Regions from separate parts of the Pseudomonas sp. 210_17 TE3656 genome, predicted to be linked through region 2. Evidence: predicted binding sites of a transcription regulator. Region 2 holds the regulator's gene; each other region holds the start of a gene.
The links. Region 2 encodes sigma-54, which starts transcription at its own class of promoters, with help from an activator protein. Its sites were predicted from a motif close to ANTGGCATNNANNTTGCTNT; they were not measured.
Positions count from the first base shown of each region.

Region 1: a site for sigma-54 is predicted at 1,269-1,288, ahead of nirB (nitrite reductase large subunit NirB). Genes of this name have one in related genera too.
Region 3: a site for sigma-54 is predicted at 3,707-3,726, ahead of flgB (flagellar basal body rod protein FlgB). Genes of this name have one in related genera too.

Region 1 is NZ_JBTRBC010000001.1:4,015,113-4,021,074, forward strand. Features, by position in the region: gene ACVI9W_RS18840 (molybdopterin-dependent oxidoreductase) at 1-1,180, shown strand, start outside; gene nirB (nitrite reductase large subunit NirB) at 1,455-4,013, shown strand; gene nirD (nitrite reductase small subunit NirD) at 4,013-4,375, shown strand; gene pcaQ (pca operon transcription factor PcaQ) at 4,505-5,437, shown strand; gene ACVI9W_RS18860 (FKBP-type peptidyl-prolyl cis-trans isomerase) at 5,665-5,962, shown strand, end outside.
Region 2 is NZ_JBTRBC010000001.1:1,618,234-1,624,195, forward strand. Features, by position in the region: gene lptB (LPS export ABC transporter ATP-binding protein) at 1-308, shown strand, start outside; gene ACVI9W_RS07655 (RNA polymerase factor sigma-54) at 488-1,981, shown strand; gene hpf (ribosome hibernation-promoting factor, HPF/YfiA family) at 2,059-2,367, shown strand; gene ptsN (PTS IIA-like nitrogen regulatory protein PtsN) at 2,380-2,844, shown strand; gene rapZ (RNase adapter RapZ) at 2,847-3,701, shown strand; gene ACVI9W_RS07675 (HPr family phosphocarrier protein) at 3,722-3,994, shown strand; gene ACVI9W_RS07680 (ZIP family metal transporter) at 4,013-4,906, opposite strand; gene ACVI9W_RS07685 (superoxide dismutase) at 4,918-5,529, opposite strand; gene ACVI9W_RS07690 (hypothetical protein) at 5,532-5,962, opposite strand, start outside.
Region 3 is NZ_JBTRBC010000001.1:1,092,494-1,098,455, forward strand. Features, by position in the region: gene ACVI9W_RS05140 (flagellar basal body rod protein FlgF) at 1-262, opposite strand, end outside; gene ACVI9W_RS05145 (hypothetical protein) at 453-641, opposite strand; gene flgE (flagellar hook protein FlgE) at 714-2,039, opposite strand; gene flgD (flagellar hook assembly protein FlgD) at 2,070-2,798, opposite strand; gene flgC (flagellar basal body rod protein FlgC) at 2,814-3,257, opposite strand; gene flgB (flagellar basal body rod protein FlgB) at 3,261-3,668, opposite strand; gene cheR (protein-glutamate O-methyltransferase CheR) at 3,841-4,668, opposite strand; gene ACVI9W_RS05175 (chemotaxis protein CheV) at 4,720-5,649, opposite strand; gene flgA (flagellar basal body P-ring formation chaperone FlgA) at 5,721-5,962, shown strand, end outside.

The DNA.
Region 1 (5,962 bases), 2.4 Mb from region 2:
GCAGGCGCTGCTGGCCAAGTTCGGGCGGGATCAGCAGACGCTGGCGTTGCCTGTGTCCAGGCCAGCGGCCACGGGCTTCAGCAAACAACAGCCGCTGCCCGCCAGGGTGCTGGAAAACCGCTTGCTCAACAGCCCGGGCGCCAACAAGGAAACCCGGAAAATCATTTTCGACCTGGCCGACAGCGGCTTCAGCTATCAGGCTGGCGATGCCCTCGGCGTGTGGCCGCGCAACTGTCCGGCGCTGGTGGACGAGCTTCTCGCGGCGACCGGTCTGGATGGCCGGCGGTTGGTCAGCCTCAAGGGCCAGGCCGACATGCCGCTGGCCGCTGCCTTGGGCGAGCACCTGGAAATCGCCCGGATCACCCCGGCCATGCTGGAAGCCATTGCCCTGCACAGTGGCAACGCGCACCTGCAGGACCTGCTCAAAGCGCAGAACAAAGCGGCGCTCAGGGAATGGTTGTGGGGCAAGCAACTGATTGACCTGGTGCATGCCTTCAAACCGGCGCTCGACCTGGAAACCTGGCTGAGCCTGCTCAAACCGTTGCAGCCACGCTTGTACTCGATCAGCTCCAGCGCCAAGTACCACCCCGATCAGGTTCATCTGACCGTTTCCACGGTCCGTTATGGCCAGCGCAAAGGCGTCTGCTCAACCTACCTGGCCGACCGGGCCGCAGAAGGCAAAGTGGCCATTTTCACCCAGCCAAGCGCACATTTTCGCCTGCCCAAGGACGGTACTGCGCCGGTGATCATGGTCGGTCCCGGCACCGGCGTCGCGCCGTTCCGGGCATTCCTGCAGGAGCGTCAGGCCGAAGGCGCCACGGGGCGTAACTGGTTGCTGTTCGGCGAGCAAAAGGCAGCCAGCGATTTCTATTACCGCGACGAACTCCTGGCCTGGCAGCGCGAGGGGCATCTGACCCGCCTGGACACGGCATTTTCACGTGACCAGGTGGAAAAAATCTATGTGCAACAGCGCATGCTCGAACACGGCGCCGAACTCTGGCGATGGCTGGAGGAGGGCGGCTACTTCTATATCTGCGGTGACGCCGGGCGCATGGCCCGTGACGTCGATGCCGCGCTCAAGCAAGTGGTGGCTGAGCACGGCGCATTGAGCACCGAACAGGCCGACGCCTACGTTGCTGAATTGAGCCGCAGCAAGCGCTATCTGCGCGATGTGTATTGAGTGCCCCATAAGGGGGAGGGTTGCACCAGCCTGGGTCGATAACGGCCGCTTGTGCTAGCGAGCAGGCCCGGTTTCAAAGGCTTTGGCAGTTGGCACGGTCCCTGCTTTTGCACTGTTACAACGTTCCTGCGGGTCAATGGCGATCTGCACCCGGAACTACATAAAACCACCAGGCAAAGGCGCCTGGAGCTTCGGCTCCAGGCGCCTTTTTTTGTTTTTCGGGGCTCGCCCCGGCAGTACAGCCACCGTGAATGGCCTTGAGTGAGGATCGGGTATGAATGCAGCAACGACCATCGCCCAGCGGGAAAAACTGATCATCGTCGGCAACGGCATGGTCGGGCATCACTGCGTCGAGCAACTGATCGAACGCGGCGCCCTGAGCCGTTATGAGCTGCGGGTGTTCGGTGAGGAACGCCAGCGTGCCTACGACCGCGTGCACCTGTCCGAATATTTCAGCGGCAGCTGCGCTGAAACCCTGGCCCTCGGCACTGCGGGACTGTATGCCGGGCACGGGGTCAATGTGCATCTGGGCGAAGCGGTGCTGGAAATTGATCGCGAGCGTCGGCAAGTGCTGACTTCGGCGGGGCGTTATGCCTATGACCAACTGATCCTGGCCACCGGCTCTTATCCCTTTGTGCCGCCAATCGAGGGCTGCGAGGGCGCTTCGCGTCTGGTTTACCGCACGCTCGATGATCTCGATGCCATCCGTGCCGCGGCAATCGATGCCCGGCGTGGCGTGGTAGTCGGTGGTGGCTTGCTGGGGCTGGAGGCTGCCAACGCCCTCAAGTCACTGGGCCTGGAAGCGCACGTAGTGGAATTTGCCCCGCGCCTGATGCCGGTGCAGCTGGACGCTGAAGGCGGCGCGGCCTTGCGTGCGCAGATCGAAGCGCTCGGGGTCGGCGTGCACCTGTCGCGGGCGACCCAGTCGGTGGTGGCCGGTGAAGGCTATCGCTACCGGATGAACTTCGAGGGTGGCGAGTTTCTCGAAACGGACCTGATCGTGTTCTCCGCCGGGATTCGTCCGCAGGATGCTCTGGGCCGCAGCAGCGGTCTGGAGGTTGCCGCGCGCGGCGGGGTGGTGATCGACAGCAGCTGTCGCAGCAGCGATCCACACATCTATGCCATCGGCGAGTGCGCCTCGTGGAACGGCAGCGTGTTCGGTTTGGTCGCACCGGGTTACAGCATGGCGCGCAATGTCGCTGCGGCGCTGGCGGGTGAGAGCGCCGCCAGTTTTACCGGCGCCGACATGTCGACCAAACTCAAGCTGCTTGGGGTGGATGTCGGCTCGATCGGCGATGCGCACGGCGCAACCCCCGGAGCGCGCAGCTACCGCTTTATTGACGAAGCCAGCTCGGCGTATCGCCGCCTGGTGGTCGATGCCAGTGGCAAACGCGTACTCGGTGCGGTGCTGGTGGGCGACAACAGTTACTACGACACCTTGCTGCAATACGTGCAGAACGGCATCGCCCTGCCGGCCGATCCGGCGGCATTGATCCTGCCGCAAACTGCCGGTGCACCGACGCTGGGTGCCGACGCTTTGCCGGACAGCGCCACCATCTGCTCCTGCCACAACGTCAGTAAAGGCGCGATTTGCACTGCCATCGACAACGGCTGTGGCGAACTCGGTGAACTCAAGCAGCAGACCAAGGCGTGCACCGGTTGCGGCGGTTGTGCGGCGCTGCTCAAGCAGGTTTTCGAGCACGAACTGATCGCCCGTGGTGTCAGCGTCGACAAGAGCCTGTGCGAGCACTTTGCCTATACCCGCCAGGAGCTCTACGCCCTGGTGCGGGTCGAAGGCATCCTCAGCTTCGAGGAAATTCTCGCCAGGCATGGCCGTGGCCACGTCGGCTGCGATATCTGCAAACCCACGGTCGGCTCGATCCTCGCCTCGTGCTGGAACCAGCCGATCATGGACCCTTCGCTGGTGCCGTTGCAGGACACCAACGACACCTTCATGGCCAACATGCAGAAGAACGGTACCTACTCGGTGGTGCCGAGGATTCCCGCTGGCGAGATCACCCCGGAAAAGCTCATCGTCATCGGCCAGGTGGCAAAAAAATACGACCTCTATACCAAAATCACCGGTGGCCAGCGCATCGACCTGTTCGGCGCGCAGCTGCACGAGCTTCCGGCGATCTGGAGCGAGCTGATCGAAGCCGGTTTCGAAACCGGACACGCCTACGGCAAATCCACGCGTACGGTGAAATCCTGCGTCGGCAGCACCTGGTGTCGCTATGGCGTGCAGGACAGCGTGCAGATGGCCCTGACCATAGAAGATCGCTACAAGGGCCTGCGTTCGCCGCACAAGCTCAAGTTCGCCGTATCCGGCTGTACCCGCGAATGCGCCGAGGCGCAAAGCAAGGACATCGGCGTGATCGCCACCGAGAAGGGCTGGAACCTTTACATCTGCGGCAACGGCGGCATGCGTCCACGCCATGCCGAGCTGTTCGCCACCGACCTTGATGACGCCGGGCTGATCCGTCTTATCGATCGGGTGCTGATGTTCTACATCCGTACCGCCGACAAATTGCAGCGCACCTCGGTCTGGCGCGAGAGCCTGGAGGGCGGGCTGGATTACCTCAAGCAGGTGATTATCGACGACAGCCTGGGCCTGGGCGCCGAGCTTGAGGCACAGATGCAATTGGTGGTCGATCGCTACGAGTGCGAATGGGCCAATGCCCTCAAAGACCCGCAAAAGCTCAAGCGCTTCCGTACCTTCGTCAACGACCAGCGTCCTGACCCGGGCGTGCACTTTGTTCGCGAGCGTGGCCAGCGCCGGCCGATCGCCGCGGCTGAGCTTCATTTGATTCCGACCACTGAAGAGGTGCTGTGATGAGCCTGTCCAATGTCGCTGTAAACCTGCAAACGCAAGGCTGGCAAGCGGTCTGCAGCCGCCAGGACCTGGTTGCGCAATCGGGCGTGGTGGTGTGGTTCGAAGGCCGGCAGGTGGCGTTGTTCTACTTGCCGGAGCAGGACACGCCGGTGTTTGCTGTCGACAACCAGGACCCCAGGTCCGGCGCCAATGTGATCGGTCGCGGGTTGGTGGGGCATCTCAAGGGTGAATTGGTGGTGGCAGCGCCGTTGTACAAGCAGCATTTCAGCTTGAGCGATGGGCGTTGCCTGGAGGATTCCCAGCAAGCCTTGCAAGTATGGCCAGTGCGGATCAGGGGGGAGCAGGTGGAGATAGGCCTGTAGGAGCGGGCTTGCCCCACGATGCGATGTAGCTGATTTACCGCCATCGCGGGGCAAGCCCGCTCCCACCGGGGAGGGGCATTGCATTAGACAGCCTCCCGCCCAGGTTGATGCTCCTATAAACTCCGGGGCATGAACCTCGACACCCGCATCAAATTCCGTCACCTGCTGTGCTTTCTCGAAATTGCCCGTCAGGGCAGTTTCGCCAAGGCCGCCGATGCCATGGCGATCAGTCAGCCGGCCATCTCCAAGACCCTCAAGGAGCTTGAAGAGCTGCTGCAGACGCGCCTGTTCGAACGCAGCAAGCAGGGTGTCGAACTGACCCCGGCCGGGGTGCGTTTCATGCGCTATGCCGGGCCCAGCGTACAGGCCTTGCGTGAAGGCGTAAGTACCCTGCGCGGTGAAGAACATGCGCCGCCGCAGGTGCGTATCGGTGTGCTGTCCACGGTCGAAAGCCTGCTGATGCCGGAGGTGCTGTGCCGCCTGCATCAACGTCATGAGGCCCTGGTGGTCAGCGTGGCTACCGGGCCGAGTGCGCATCTGCTGGCGCAACTGCATGTCGGCGAGCTGGATCTGGTGATCGGGCGCATGACCGAAAGCCCGCAGATCCAGGGCCTGTTGTTCGAGCATCTGTACAGCGAATCGATGTCGCTGGTGGTGCGTCCCGGGCATCCACTGCTCGCCCGCCAGCCTATCGAGCGCAGCCAACTCGGTCGCTATCCGCTGGTGCTGCCGTTGGCCGGTACGACCATCCGCAAGCATGCCGACAGCCTGTTCGTGCAGTGCGCCATCGAGCAACCGCTGCAGCGCCTGGAGACCCTTTCGCCAGCCTTGAGCCGCCGCTACGTGCAAAGCAGCGACGCGGTCTGGGTGGCACCGCGCGATGCGGTGCGGATCGACCTGGGGCGCGGCGAATTGTGCGAGCTGGACCTGGGTGTGCAGGAGCCGGGCGGCTCGGTCGGCATCTGTAGCAATGCCGCCTTGCCGATGAGCCTGCCAGCGCGCTGGCTGTGCGAGGTGCTGCGAGAAGTGGCGGGGCAGTACCGCGACGGCAGCTATCCCTGAAATCCCGGCAATCTTACAAACAGCTACAAAAGCACTGTGGCGAAGTTGCTCAAGTACGTTGTCCCGTCAATACTGGCCACTGGCTGCAGCTTTGTATGAAGAAGCTTTTACTTGGCTGAACTTATCCGGCTTTTCTTGCTCTCATGCCGGTAGCCATTGGTCGTGGCCGCCTGATAAGCTCGCGGCTTTACTCGATTGCCCTATTGGCGCATGAACAAGGAAATAGCATGAAACAGCATCGGTTGGCGGCTGCGGTTGCCCTGGTTGGTCTGGTCCTGGCGGGTTGCGATTCGCAGACCAGCGTCGAGCTCAAGACTCCGGCACAGAAAGCCTCCTACGGTATTGGCCTGAACATGGGCAAGAGCCTGGCTCAGGAAGGCATGGACGACCTTGATTCAAAAGCAGTTGCTCAAGGCATCGAAGATGCTGTCGGCAAGAAAGAACAGAAAATCAAGGACGAAGAACTGGTCGAAGCCTTTGCTGCCCTGCAAAAGCGCGCTGAAGAGCGTCTGGCCAAGATGAGCG
Region 2 (5,962 bases):
GCGGCGAACGGCGCCGCGTGGAGATCGCTCGCGCCCTGGCCACTGCACCGAAGTTCATCCTGCTCGACGAACCCTTTGCCGGTGTCGACCCGATTTCGGTCGGCGACATCAAGCAGATCATCCATCACCTCAAGGCCAAGGGCATCGGTGTACTGATCACCGACCACAACGTCCGTGAAACCCTGGATATCTGCGAAACCGCTTACATCGTCAACGATGGCCAACTGATTGCCGAAGGCGATGCAGAGACCATCCTGGCCAACGATCTGGTCAAAGAGGTGTACTTGGGCCACGAGTTCCGCTTGTAAGTTCGAGGCGACAAAGCGCTTGCCAGGGGCAACTGTACCGGTGAAATCCGGCTTAATTGTTACAGCACCCTAGGCAAACGCTCCAATTTCAGGCATATAATTTGCTTAAAGTTGGCGCTTCGGTGCCCTTGTAGTGGATGGCGCATGTGCGCCGGCGAAAAAGGTGTTAAGCCCCTGCCATGAAACCATCGCTCGTCCTAAGAATGGGCCAGCAACTGACGATGACACCGCAGTTGCAACAGGCCATCCGTCTGCTCCAGCTTTCTACCCTGGACCTCCAGCAGGAAATCCAGGAAGCGCTGGAATCGAACCCGATGCTCGAACGCCAGGAAGAAGGCGACGACTTCGACAACAGCGACCCGATGGCGGATAACGCCGAAAGCAAGCCGGTCGCCGAAGTCCAGGACACCAGTTTCCAGGAAACCACGCCAACCGTGGACAGCCTGGAAGACGGCGAATGGAACGAGCGCATCCCCAACGAGCTACCGGTCGATACGGCCTGGGAAGACATCTACCAGACCAGCGCCAGCAGCCTGCCCAGCAACGACGATGACGAGTGGGACTTCACCACCCGCACTTCGGCTGGCGAAAGCCTGCAAAGCCACCTGCTCTGGCAGTTGAACCTGGCGCCGATGTCCGACACCGACCGGCTGATCGCGGTCACCCTGATCGACTGCATCAACAACCAGGGCTACCTCGACGAAACCCTCGAAGAAGTCTGCGAGTCCTTTGACCCGGAGCTGGATATCGAGCTCGACGAAGTCGAAGCCGTGCTGCACCGCATCCAGCAATTCGAACCGGCCGGCATCGGCGCCCGCAACCTCAGCGAGTGCCTGCTGCTGCAGCTGCGTCAACTGCCCGCCAGCACCCCCTGGATGGCCGAAGCCCAGCGCCTGGTCCGCGATTACATCGACCTGCTTGGCAGCCGTGACTACAGCCAGCTGATGCGGCGGATGAAACTCAAGGAAGACGAACTGCGCCAGGTCATCGAACTGGTCCAGAGCCTCAACCCGCGCCCCGGCTCGCAGATCGAATCCAGCGAAGCCGAATACGTGGTCCCTGACGTGATCGTGCGCAAGGACAACGAACGCTGGCTGGTCGAGCTCAACCAGGAAGCCGTGCCGCGCCTGCGGGTCAATCCGCAATACGCCGGATTCGTCCGCCGTGCCGACACCAGCGCCGACAACACCTTCATGCGCAACCAGTTGCAGGAAGCCCGCTGGTTCATCAAGAGCCTGCAGAGCCGCAACGAAACCCTGATGAAGGTTGCCACCCAGATCGTCGAGCACCAACGTGGTTTCCTCGATCACGGCGACGAAGCAATGAAGCCGCTGGTATTGCACGACATCGCCGAAGCGGTGGGCATGCACGAGTCGACCATTTCCCGGGTCACCACCCAGAAATACATGCATACGCCGCGTGGGATTTACGAGCTGAAGTATTTTTTCTCCAGCCACGTCAGCACCTCCGAAGGCGGTGAATGCTCGTCCACAGCGATTCGCGCGATCATCAAAAAACTGGTTGCAGCGGAAAATCAGAAAAAGCCATTGAGTGACAGCAAGATCGCTGGTTTACTGGAGGCACAAGGTATCCAGGTAGCCCGTCGCACCGTCGCCAAGTACCGCGAGTCCCTCGGCATTGCACCGTCGAGTGAGCGTAAGCGACTGATGTAGCCCCTGAGATAGCCATAGCAGTTCAGTGGCAGGCGCAATACCTGCCTCTTATGCACGGGCAACAAAGGAGAAGCTGTATGCAAGTCAATATCAGTGGACAGCATGTAGAAGTCACCCAGCCGCTGCGCGAGTACGTCGAACAGAAACTGAAACGGCTGGAAGGGCACTTCGACAAGATTACCAATGTGACGGTAATCATGAAGGTCGAGAAGCTGCAGCAGAAAATTGAAGCGACGCTGTTTATTCCCGGCGGCGAAGTGGTTGCAAATGCCGAACACACAGACATGTATGCAGCGATCGATGCCTTGACCGACAAGCTCGACCGCCAACTGAAAAAACACAAGGAAAAACAGCAAAGCCTGCTGCAAGGTGCAGCGGCCCGCTGATCCCCCTCATCCATGATCCGACTTGAAACCATCCTGACCCCCGGCCGTTCCCTGGTGAACGCGCCGGGAGGCAGTAAAAAGCGTGCACTCCAGGAAATCGCCACCCTGATCGACCGGGAAGTTCCGGACCTGGAGATGCAAGACGTTTTTGAAGCCCTGTTTGCCCGGGAGAAACTCGGGTCGACCGGTTTTGGTAATGGCATTGCCATTCCACACTGCCGCCTGAAAGGCTGCTCATCCCCCATCAGCGCCCTGATACACCTGGATGCACCGATTGACTATGACGCCATCGATGGCGCCCCGGTCGATTTGCTGTTTGTCCTGCTGGTTCCCGAAGCGGCCACTGATGCGCACCTTGAGCTGTTGCGCCAAATTGCCAGCATGCTCGACCGTAAGGAAGTGCGTGACAGGTTGCGTGCCGCCGGTAGCAGTGAAGCCTTGTACCAGGTCGTACTGGACGTACAGAACGAGTCCTGAACATGCGCCTGATTATCGTCAGTGGCCGATCCGGCTCCGGCAAGAGCACCGCCCTCGCAGTCCTGGAGGACAACGGCTACTACTGCATCGATAACCTGCCTGCCGGACTGCTACCGCAGCTGGCGGAAAATGCCCTGATCAACACCGAGCTGATGCAGCCCAAAGTGGCGGTATCCATCGATGCGCGCAACCTGCCCAGCCATCTGACACGTTTCCCCGAGCTGCTCGAAGATGCCCGGAGCAAGCATATCCAGTGTGATGTGCTGTACCTGGACGCCGACGAAGAGACCCTGCTCAAGCGTTTCTCGGAAACCCGCAGGCGTCACCCGCTGACCAACGCCAATCGCTCGCTGGCCGAAGCAATCAAGGTCGAAACCGAGCTGCTGGGGCCAATCGCCGACCTCGCCGACCTGAAGATCGACACCACCAAACTGAACCTCTACCAGTTGCGGGATTCGATCAAGCTGCGCCTGCTTAACCAGCCAGAACCCGGTACCGCGTTCCTGGTCGAATCCTTCGGCTTCAAGCGTGGCATGCCGGTGGACGCCGACCTGGTGTTCGACGTGCGCTGCCTGCCCAACCCTTACTGGAAGCCGGAGCTACGTGAACACTCCGGCCTGGAACAGCCGGTCATCGATTACCTGGCAGCCCAGCCGGACGTCGAAGAAATGTTCCAGGACATCTCCAGCTACCTGCTCAAATGGTTGCCGCGCTTTGCCGCCAGCAACCGCGCTTACGTCACCATTGCCATTGGCTGTACCGGTGGACACCACCGTTCGGTTTACCTTACCGAACGCCTGGGCCAGTTGCTGCAGCAATCCCTGAAGAATGTCCAGGTTCGCCACCGCGACCTCTAGCCCACAGGACCACCGCCGCGATGCCCGCTCGTGAAATCACCATCATCAACAAGCTGGGGCTACACGCCCGGGCTGCGGCAAAGTTTGTCGGCGTGGCCGGACGCTTCCCCTGCACCGTGCGCGTAGGCCGCGCGCCAGACAAACTGATCGACGGCAAAAGCATCATGGCCGTAATGATGCTGGCAGCGGGCAAAGGTACCCAGGTACACCTGCATACTGAAGGCGAGCAACAGGACGAAGCCCTGGAAGCGTTGATCGAGCTGATCAACAACTACTTTGACGAGGGCGAGTAACCGCCCTCCGTTTCCTGCTCAAGACAACGCCGTATCCATCACCATCATCAGGCAGAAGCCGACGCACAAACCCAGGCTGGCCAAGCGATGATGACCGTTGCTGCGTGATTCAGGAATGATCTCCTGAGTCACCACCAGCAACATCGCCCCGGCCGCGCAAGCCAGGCCCAACGGCAACAACAACTCCGCCACCGTCACCAGCCAGGCGCAAATCACTGCCGCCACCGGCTCGACCAGACCAGACGCCGCACCGATGGCAAAGGCCTTGAATCGCGCCATCCCGGCCCCGGCCAGCACCAGCGCAATGACCAGGCCTTCGGGCACATCCTGCAGGGCGATGCCCATGGCCAGACTGTCGGCATCCGCCATTCCACCACCAGCCGACACACCGATGGCCATGCCTTCCGGGATGTTGTGGGCGATGATGGCGATGACAAACACCCAGATCCGTGCAGCAATCACCGGCTGCTGGGCCGTGCCGACCAAGGCCTCCGGCGAAGCGCCAGACACTTTGAGATCGACCAGGTAGAGGCAGAAAGCGCCGAACAGCAAGCCGAAACTAACCAGCCCTCCGGCACCCCATTTGCCCAGGCCAATAGCCTGGGCAGCATCGAGCCCGGGAATGATCAGGGAAAACGCTGTTGCCGCCAGCATCACCCCTGCCCCAAAACCCAGCAACGTATCGGCCAAGGCTACCGGCATGCTGCGGATCACCAGCACCGGCACTGCACCCAGCGCGGTCCCCAATGCACACAGGGCACCCCCTTCGAGCGCACGCATCATGCGCGGCTCAAGGTCCAGCCAGGCCAACCCCTGCGCTACCAGCAAAGCGCAGCCGACCAGCAGCAACAGGGTACCCAGCGCCAGGCGAAACAAACGCACGCTGCTGATGGACATCACATCCGTACGCATACCGGGACGACTCACACCAGGGCGGCTACATAACGGCGTTCTACCTCGGACCAGTCGATCACGTTGTAGAAGGCATTGATGTATTCAGGACGACGGTTCTGGTACAGCAGGTAGTACGCATGTTCCCAGACATCCAGCCCCAGAATCGGCGTGTTGCCGTGCATCAGCGGGCTGTCCTGATTACCACTGCTCTCCACCACCAGCTTTTTCTCCGGCGTCACGCTGAGCCAGGCCCAACCGCTGCCGAAACGGGTCAGCGCCGCCTTGGTGAAGCCATCCTTGAAGGCGTCGAAGCCACCCAATTGCTGATCGATAGCCTTGGCAACCGTACCCTGGGGCTGACCACCGCCCTGGGGCGACATGACCGTCCAGAACAGCGAGTGGTTGGCATGCCCGCCACCCTGGTTGATCACTGCCGCCTGCAGGCTCGATGGCAACTGCTTGACCGCGGCCACCAGTTGTTCGACCGGCCATTCGGCCCATTCGCTGCCTTCGACGGCAGCATTGAGGTTGTTGATGTAGGTCTGATGGTGCTTGCTGTGGTGAATCTGCATGGTCTGGGTATCGATGTGCGGTTCCAGCGCATCGTAGGCGTAAGTCAATGCAGGCAAGGTATAAGGCATTCTCAATGGATCCCGTATTGATGAGCAGAAGACCCGGCCCTTTCCTGACCGGCAAGTACCGCCGGTTGCGGGCCATGGCTGTGGAGCAGGCGCTCGGTTCGTGGGTACTGGCCGTACTCACTGATGAAATTGAGCAACTCGGTGTAGGTCTTGCCGCTGTGACGCAGCGCCGCTTCGCGTAGCGCTGGCGTCAGACGTTGATCCTGCATGGCCTGCAACAGCCGCTGATGGATAGCGCAGAGGTACTCCGCGCTCTCCTGAGGCTGATTCAAACGCAGGTGCAGGTCGGCCAGGTTGTGGTGAGCAATCACGCACACGGCCACCGCTTCGTCGGCGTCATGCCAGCGCTCGAACAACACCTGGGCCAGGGCCAGGGCCTGCAGATACAACTCGCGGGCATCGACCAGCTCACCTTGGTCGAACAGGCGATTGG
Region 3 (5,962 bases), 530 kb from region 2:
TAAAGCCGTCACCACCAATGGCCACGTCCAGGTCACGCCCGGTTTCCAGCATCGAGCCTGGCGAAAAATCCGTCGCCGGGCGCTCGGTCATGGCATAGGCGCGCGCCGGAAAGCTGTCACCAAACACCGGCATCGAGCGCGCCTGTTCCAGGTCACGCTGAAAGCCGGTAGTGGAAATGTTCGCCAGGTTGTTGGCATGCGCCTTCTGCGCCAGCGCGTTCTGGCTGGCACCGGTCATGGCCACGTACAGCATCTTGTCCACAGTATTTCTCCCCTGCGCTGGCGAACACTTGCCGCTCGCCGCTGCTTTGCAGTGCTTGAAGCAAGTTTCAAACCAACTTTGCAGAAGTGGCCAAAAGCCCCGCCAGACAAGGACTTGTTCGCCGCACAGGTATGCAACCGGGAGAAGCGCCGTCGAAATTACGGCGCCAGCTTGCCGCTAGCGGCAAGCCTCAGTAGTCGCGGCACGCCGCGTTATTGAAGGGACCGGCGAAGCGCTTCCAGCCATCGCCCGGAGAAAACTGGGCACAGACCAGGCGCCCATCTGCCTGGCTTTCCCAGCGATACCAAGGTGCGGCATCAGCCCTGACCTGAGTCATCAGCAACACCGCAAACACCGCTAACGCCAATCGTTGCAACATGATCGATACCTCTGAAACGACAGACCCCTTCCGAGAAAGGGGTCCGTCCACACCTAGCACTTCACAGCAGCATCAGGTCATCTGAATGATGGTCTGCATGATGGTGCTCTGGGTAGAGATGGTCTTGGCGTTCGCCTGGTAGTTGCTCTGCGCCTTGATCAGCTCGACCAGCTCAGTGGTCAGGTTGACGTTGGAGGCCTCCAGCGAGTTGGAGGCGATAGCACCCAGAGTACCGGTCTTCGGCGCGTCGATACCCGGGATACCCGAGGAGTAAGTCTCGGTCCAGCGCGTACCACCCATAGGCTGCAGGCCCTGCTCGTTGGCGAAGGAAGCAATGGCAACCTGACCGATTGCGCGCGACTGCTGGTTGCTGAAGCTGGCGAACATCACACCGCTGGAGTCGATGCTCAGGCTCGACAGAATACCGGTAGCGTAACCGTCCTGGCTCTGCGACAGACGCGTGGTCGGGGTGTTGTAGGAGGTGGTATCAGTCATGTCGATGGCGATACCGCCAGCGCTAGCCTCGGAACCATTGGAGCCCCACACCGGCGGTTTGGCATTCGGATCGGTAACGGTGGCAGGAATCCAGCCGGTCAGCTTGAACACCTTGTTCACCACTTCGTAGCCAGAACCTGCAGCACCCGCGGTCATGGTATCGACACTACCGTCAGGCTTGAAGGTGATGACGCCTTCCAGTGGCTGCGGCGGCTCCTGAGTAGGATCGAGCGGGTTACGGCCATCGACCAGGGTGTAAGACTTCCACTCATTGGTGTCGGTCTTGACGTAGTACTGATCCATGATGTGCTCGTTACCCTGGCTGTCATAGATCTTGGTGGCGAAGGTCTTGTTCCAGGTGGTGTCGTCGGTTGGATCGAACGTGGTGGTGCTCGGGATGACCTTGTCCGACGAGTTCAGGTTGATGCCCTGATCGATCGAGGTAGTGGACTTTGGCGCCAGTGCCGAGGTGTCGATCTTCAGGTCGGTCAGCACACCGTTGATGATCTTGCCGTTCTCGTCCACACCATAGCCACGCAGGCGCAGACCATCAGCGGTGGTCACGTAGTTGTCTTTGTTGGTCTGGAAGGCACCGGCACGGGTGTAGCTGAGCGAGCCGTTGTCGCTCAGGACGAAAAAGCCCTGACCCTGGATACCCATGTCCAGCACGTTGCCGGTATTGGTGATATCGCCATTGGTGAACTGCTGCGAGACCGAAGCCAGACGCACGCCGTTACCGACGCTCTGGCTGCCGACGCCGAGCTTGTTGGCCGAGTAGACGTCGGCGAATTCCGCACGCGAGGATTTGAAGCCGGTGGTGGCAACGTTGGCAATGTTGTTGCCGGTCACGTCCAGTTGTTTGTTGGCTGCATAGAGACCGCTAAGGCCGATATTGAATGACATCTTTCACTCCTTGTGCCGCGTTAGCCGGCTCTATATACCGATGGTTTGGACTTTGGACAGCGCAATGCTGCCCAGGCCGGCAAGATTGAGCATCATCTCGCCGCCGGTCTGACTGATGGTGACGCTGCTGACCGTGGCCGGCAGCATGGTGTACATGTCATGCTGCTTGCCATCGATGGTGGTCTTGGCGGCAAAGGTGTAGGTGCCAGGATCGACCTTCTCACCCGCGTCATTGGTGCCATCCCAGACGAAGGCGGCATTGCCGGCCTTCTGCTCGCCCAGGTCGATGGTCTTGACCACCTTGCCATCCTTGTCGGTGATGGTGACGGTGGCATTGCTCAGCGACTGCGGCACCACCACCGAGCCATTGAAGCTCTTGGTGGTGTCGACCACGGCCTTGTCGGTCTGGGCGATCACCGAGCGACCGACCAGCGACGACGCCTGCAGCGCCTGGGACGATTTGTAGCTGCCAGAGATCGCAGTCACCGACTCATTGAGGGTGGTGATACCTTCCAGGCTACTGAACTGCGCCAGCTGGGCGACGAACTCGCTGTTGTCCTGAGGATCGAGCGGGTTCTGGTTACGCATCTGGGTAACCAGCAACTGCAGGAACGCATCCTTGCCCAGGGTCTGGTTGCCGGTCTTGCTGTTGGTTGCCGAAGCAACGCCACTGGAGTTGGTCTCGGAAGTCTTCTTGACCGACGCCTTGAGCACGTCGTTCAGGTTTACACCGGCGGTGGTGTCGTTAACGCTTGCCATTGGCTTCGTCCTTTATCACTGACCCAGGGTCAGGACCTTCTGCATCATGGTCTTGGCCGTGTTCATCAGCTCGGCGTTGGTCTGGAACGAGCGACTGGCAGAGATCATGTCCGCCATCTCCTCGACCACATTGACGTTCGGGTAGTAGACATAACCGTCTTTGTTCGCCGCCGGATGATTCGGCTCGTAGCGCGCTTCAAGGTTGCTTTGATCCTCCACCACACCGAGCACCTGAACACCCTGACCGGCCTCGCCCTGATCCTGGAACAGCGACTGGCTGACACCGCCCTGGGCTTGCTGGAAGGTGGTGGCAAACACCGGATGGCGCGCGCGATAGGTCTGATCGATGCTCGACGAAACCGTCTCGGCGTTGGCAATGTTCGAAGCGACGGTGTTCAGACGCGTGGTCTGCGCACTCATGCCGCTACCGGCAATGTTGAAGACACTGGCGAGGGACATGACTTACTCTCCGCGCAGGGCCGATACCAGCCCTTTGAATTTACTGTTGAGCAGCGTGAAGCTGGCCTGAAAACCTACGGCGTTTTCCGCGTAGCTCGACTGTTCAAGCTGGGCATCGACGGTGTTCTGGTCGATCGACGGCTGCATCGGCGTGCGGTACTGCAGGGTTTCATCACCCACGCTCAGGCCTTCAGCCTCGATGTGCCGGGTATTGGTACGATCCAGCGCAAAATGCCCCTTGCTTGTCTTCTCGGCCTGAGCCGCCAGGACTGAGGCGAAGTCCATGTCACGCGCTTTGTAGTTCGGCGTGTCGGCGTTGGCGATGTTGTTGGCCAGCACCTCGGCGCGCTGGGCGCGAAAGCCCAATGCCTTTTCGTGGATGCCGAGCGCTTTGTCGAAGCTGATGCTCATGTCGGGGAAACCTTCGAAGGTTTTTCGTTGACTGAGCTAGAGCAAGAGCCATGCCAAAAAACAAAACCCCGTAAATACGGGGCTTTGAGTGATTTGCCGCTGGCGGCAATGCCAGAAAAGCGGCAAAGGATTTCCGCTCGGCGCCAGCAAAGCGGCAATTCTGGAGAGCGGCCTACTTGGCCTGGTAGATGATCCCCGGGCTGCACTGAACCATCTGGTAATGATCCGGCAAGCCATTGAGCGCTTCGGACGCCCCGAGGAACAGATAACCACCCGGCTTGAGCGTGCTGTGGATACGCAACAGGATGTCTTTCTTGACCTGGGCCGAGAAGTAGATCAGCACGTTGCGGCAGAACACGATGTCGAACTTACCCAGGCTTGCGTAACTGTCGAGCAAGTTGAACGAGCGAAATTCCACGCGACTGCGAATCGGCGCCTTGATCGCCCAGCGCCCGGGCGCCTTGACATCGAAGTAGCGCTGCAGACGTTCCTGGGACAATCCACGGGCAATCGCCAGGCTGTCGTACTCACCGGTCTTGCAGTTATTGAGCATGGCGCCGGACAGGTCAGTGGCAACAATCTGCGCCCCCATCTTCAGCTGGCCGATGTTGCTGCGCTCGAACTCATCGATCGCCATCGAGATCGAGTACGGCTCCTGCCCCGAGGAACAGGCGGCCGACCAGATACGCAGGCGCTGTCCGGGATTGGCCTTGATCTGCTCAGGCAATACCTTGTTCTTCAGCACTTCGAAGGGATAGGTGTCACGAAACCACAGGGTTTCGTTGGTGGTCATGGCATCCACCACCAGCTCGCGCAAACCGCTGCGCGGCTGGCTCTGGATACGCTGTACCAGTTCGGTCAGGGACTTGATGCCCTGCTGCTCCATCAGCTTGTTGAGACGGCTGGAGACCAGGTACTGCTTATTTTCGCCCAGCAGGATGCCACAGGCTTTTTCCAGGAAGACCCGGAACTGTTCGAAATCCAAATTACCCGTAGACAAAGATGCCGCCTCTTAAATCGTGTGAACCGCCAGGGGCACAGCCCCCGGCCGTTAGTGCGTGGCCTTGATGCGATCGACGACGCGTTGGGCGAGGTCGTCCGGCTTGAACTTGGCCAGGAAATCATCGGCCCCGACCTTCTTGACCATCGCCTGGTTGAACACTCCGGAAAGCGAAGTATGCAGGATGATGTGCAATTTTTGCATGCGCGGGTCGCTGCGAATCTCGGCCGTCAGGGTGTAGCCGTCCATCTCCGGCATCTCGATATCGGAGATCATCATCAGGAATTCTTCTTCCGGACGCTTGCCCTCATCCACCAGCTTGCGCAGGTACTCGAGCGCCTGGCGGCCATCATTGAGCGCCACCACTTCGACCCCGACCGTCTGCAGGCAACGACTAACCTGCTTGCGCGCCACCGACGAATCGTCGACCGTCAGTACCCGCAGCAGCACTGCCTTGTCCTGCACCTCGGCATCGACCACCCCGGCAGAAATCGACTCGGACGTCGGCGCAACTTCGGCGAGGATCTTCTCCACGTCGATGATCTCGACCATCTTGTTGTCGACCCGAGTCACCGCCGTCAGGTAGTGATCACGCCCGGTACCCTTGGGTGGCGGATGGATCTCCTCCCAGTTCATGTTGACGATGCGCTCCACCGAGTGCACCAGAAAGCCCTGGGTCTTGGTGTTGTACTCGGTGATGATCACAAAACTCTTGCTGACATCTTCACTCAGACCGGGCATACCGGTCGCCATCGCCAGATCGAGGATCGGGATGGTTGCCCCACGAATATTCGCGACACCGCGCACTACCGGATTGGACTTGGGCATCACGGTCAGGGGTGGACATTGCAGCACCTCCCGCACCTTGAACACGTTGATCCCGTAGAGCTGCTCGCCATTGAGACGAAACAGCAACAGCTCCAGGCGATTCTGCCCCACCAGTTGCGTGCGCTGGTTCACTGAATCCATTACACCAGCCATGCAAGACTCCCTCACCAAACGCTTCGAACTTCGTACCCAGTCTCGGCACGCGCTTTGCTTTTTTTAATCGTATGAACACGAAAACGACATTTTTCCGACGCCTGACCGGCCACCTGACCAGCTATCTTGCTGCGCTGTGCCTGCTGATTCCGGGCACCCGACTTCTGGCTGACGCTTTCACCTTGCCTGAACAGCTTATCGGCGTCACCCAGGGGTTTCTTGAATTCACTGTTGAAGACTACCTGGCCAGCAGCCAGACCCAAGGCCGCTACGAAATCCAGGTCAACACCCTCGACCCGCGCCTGCGCATGCC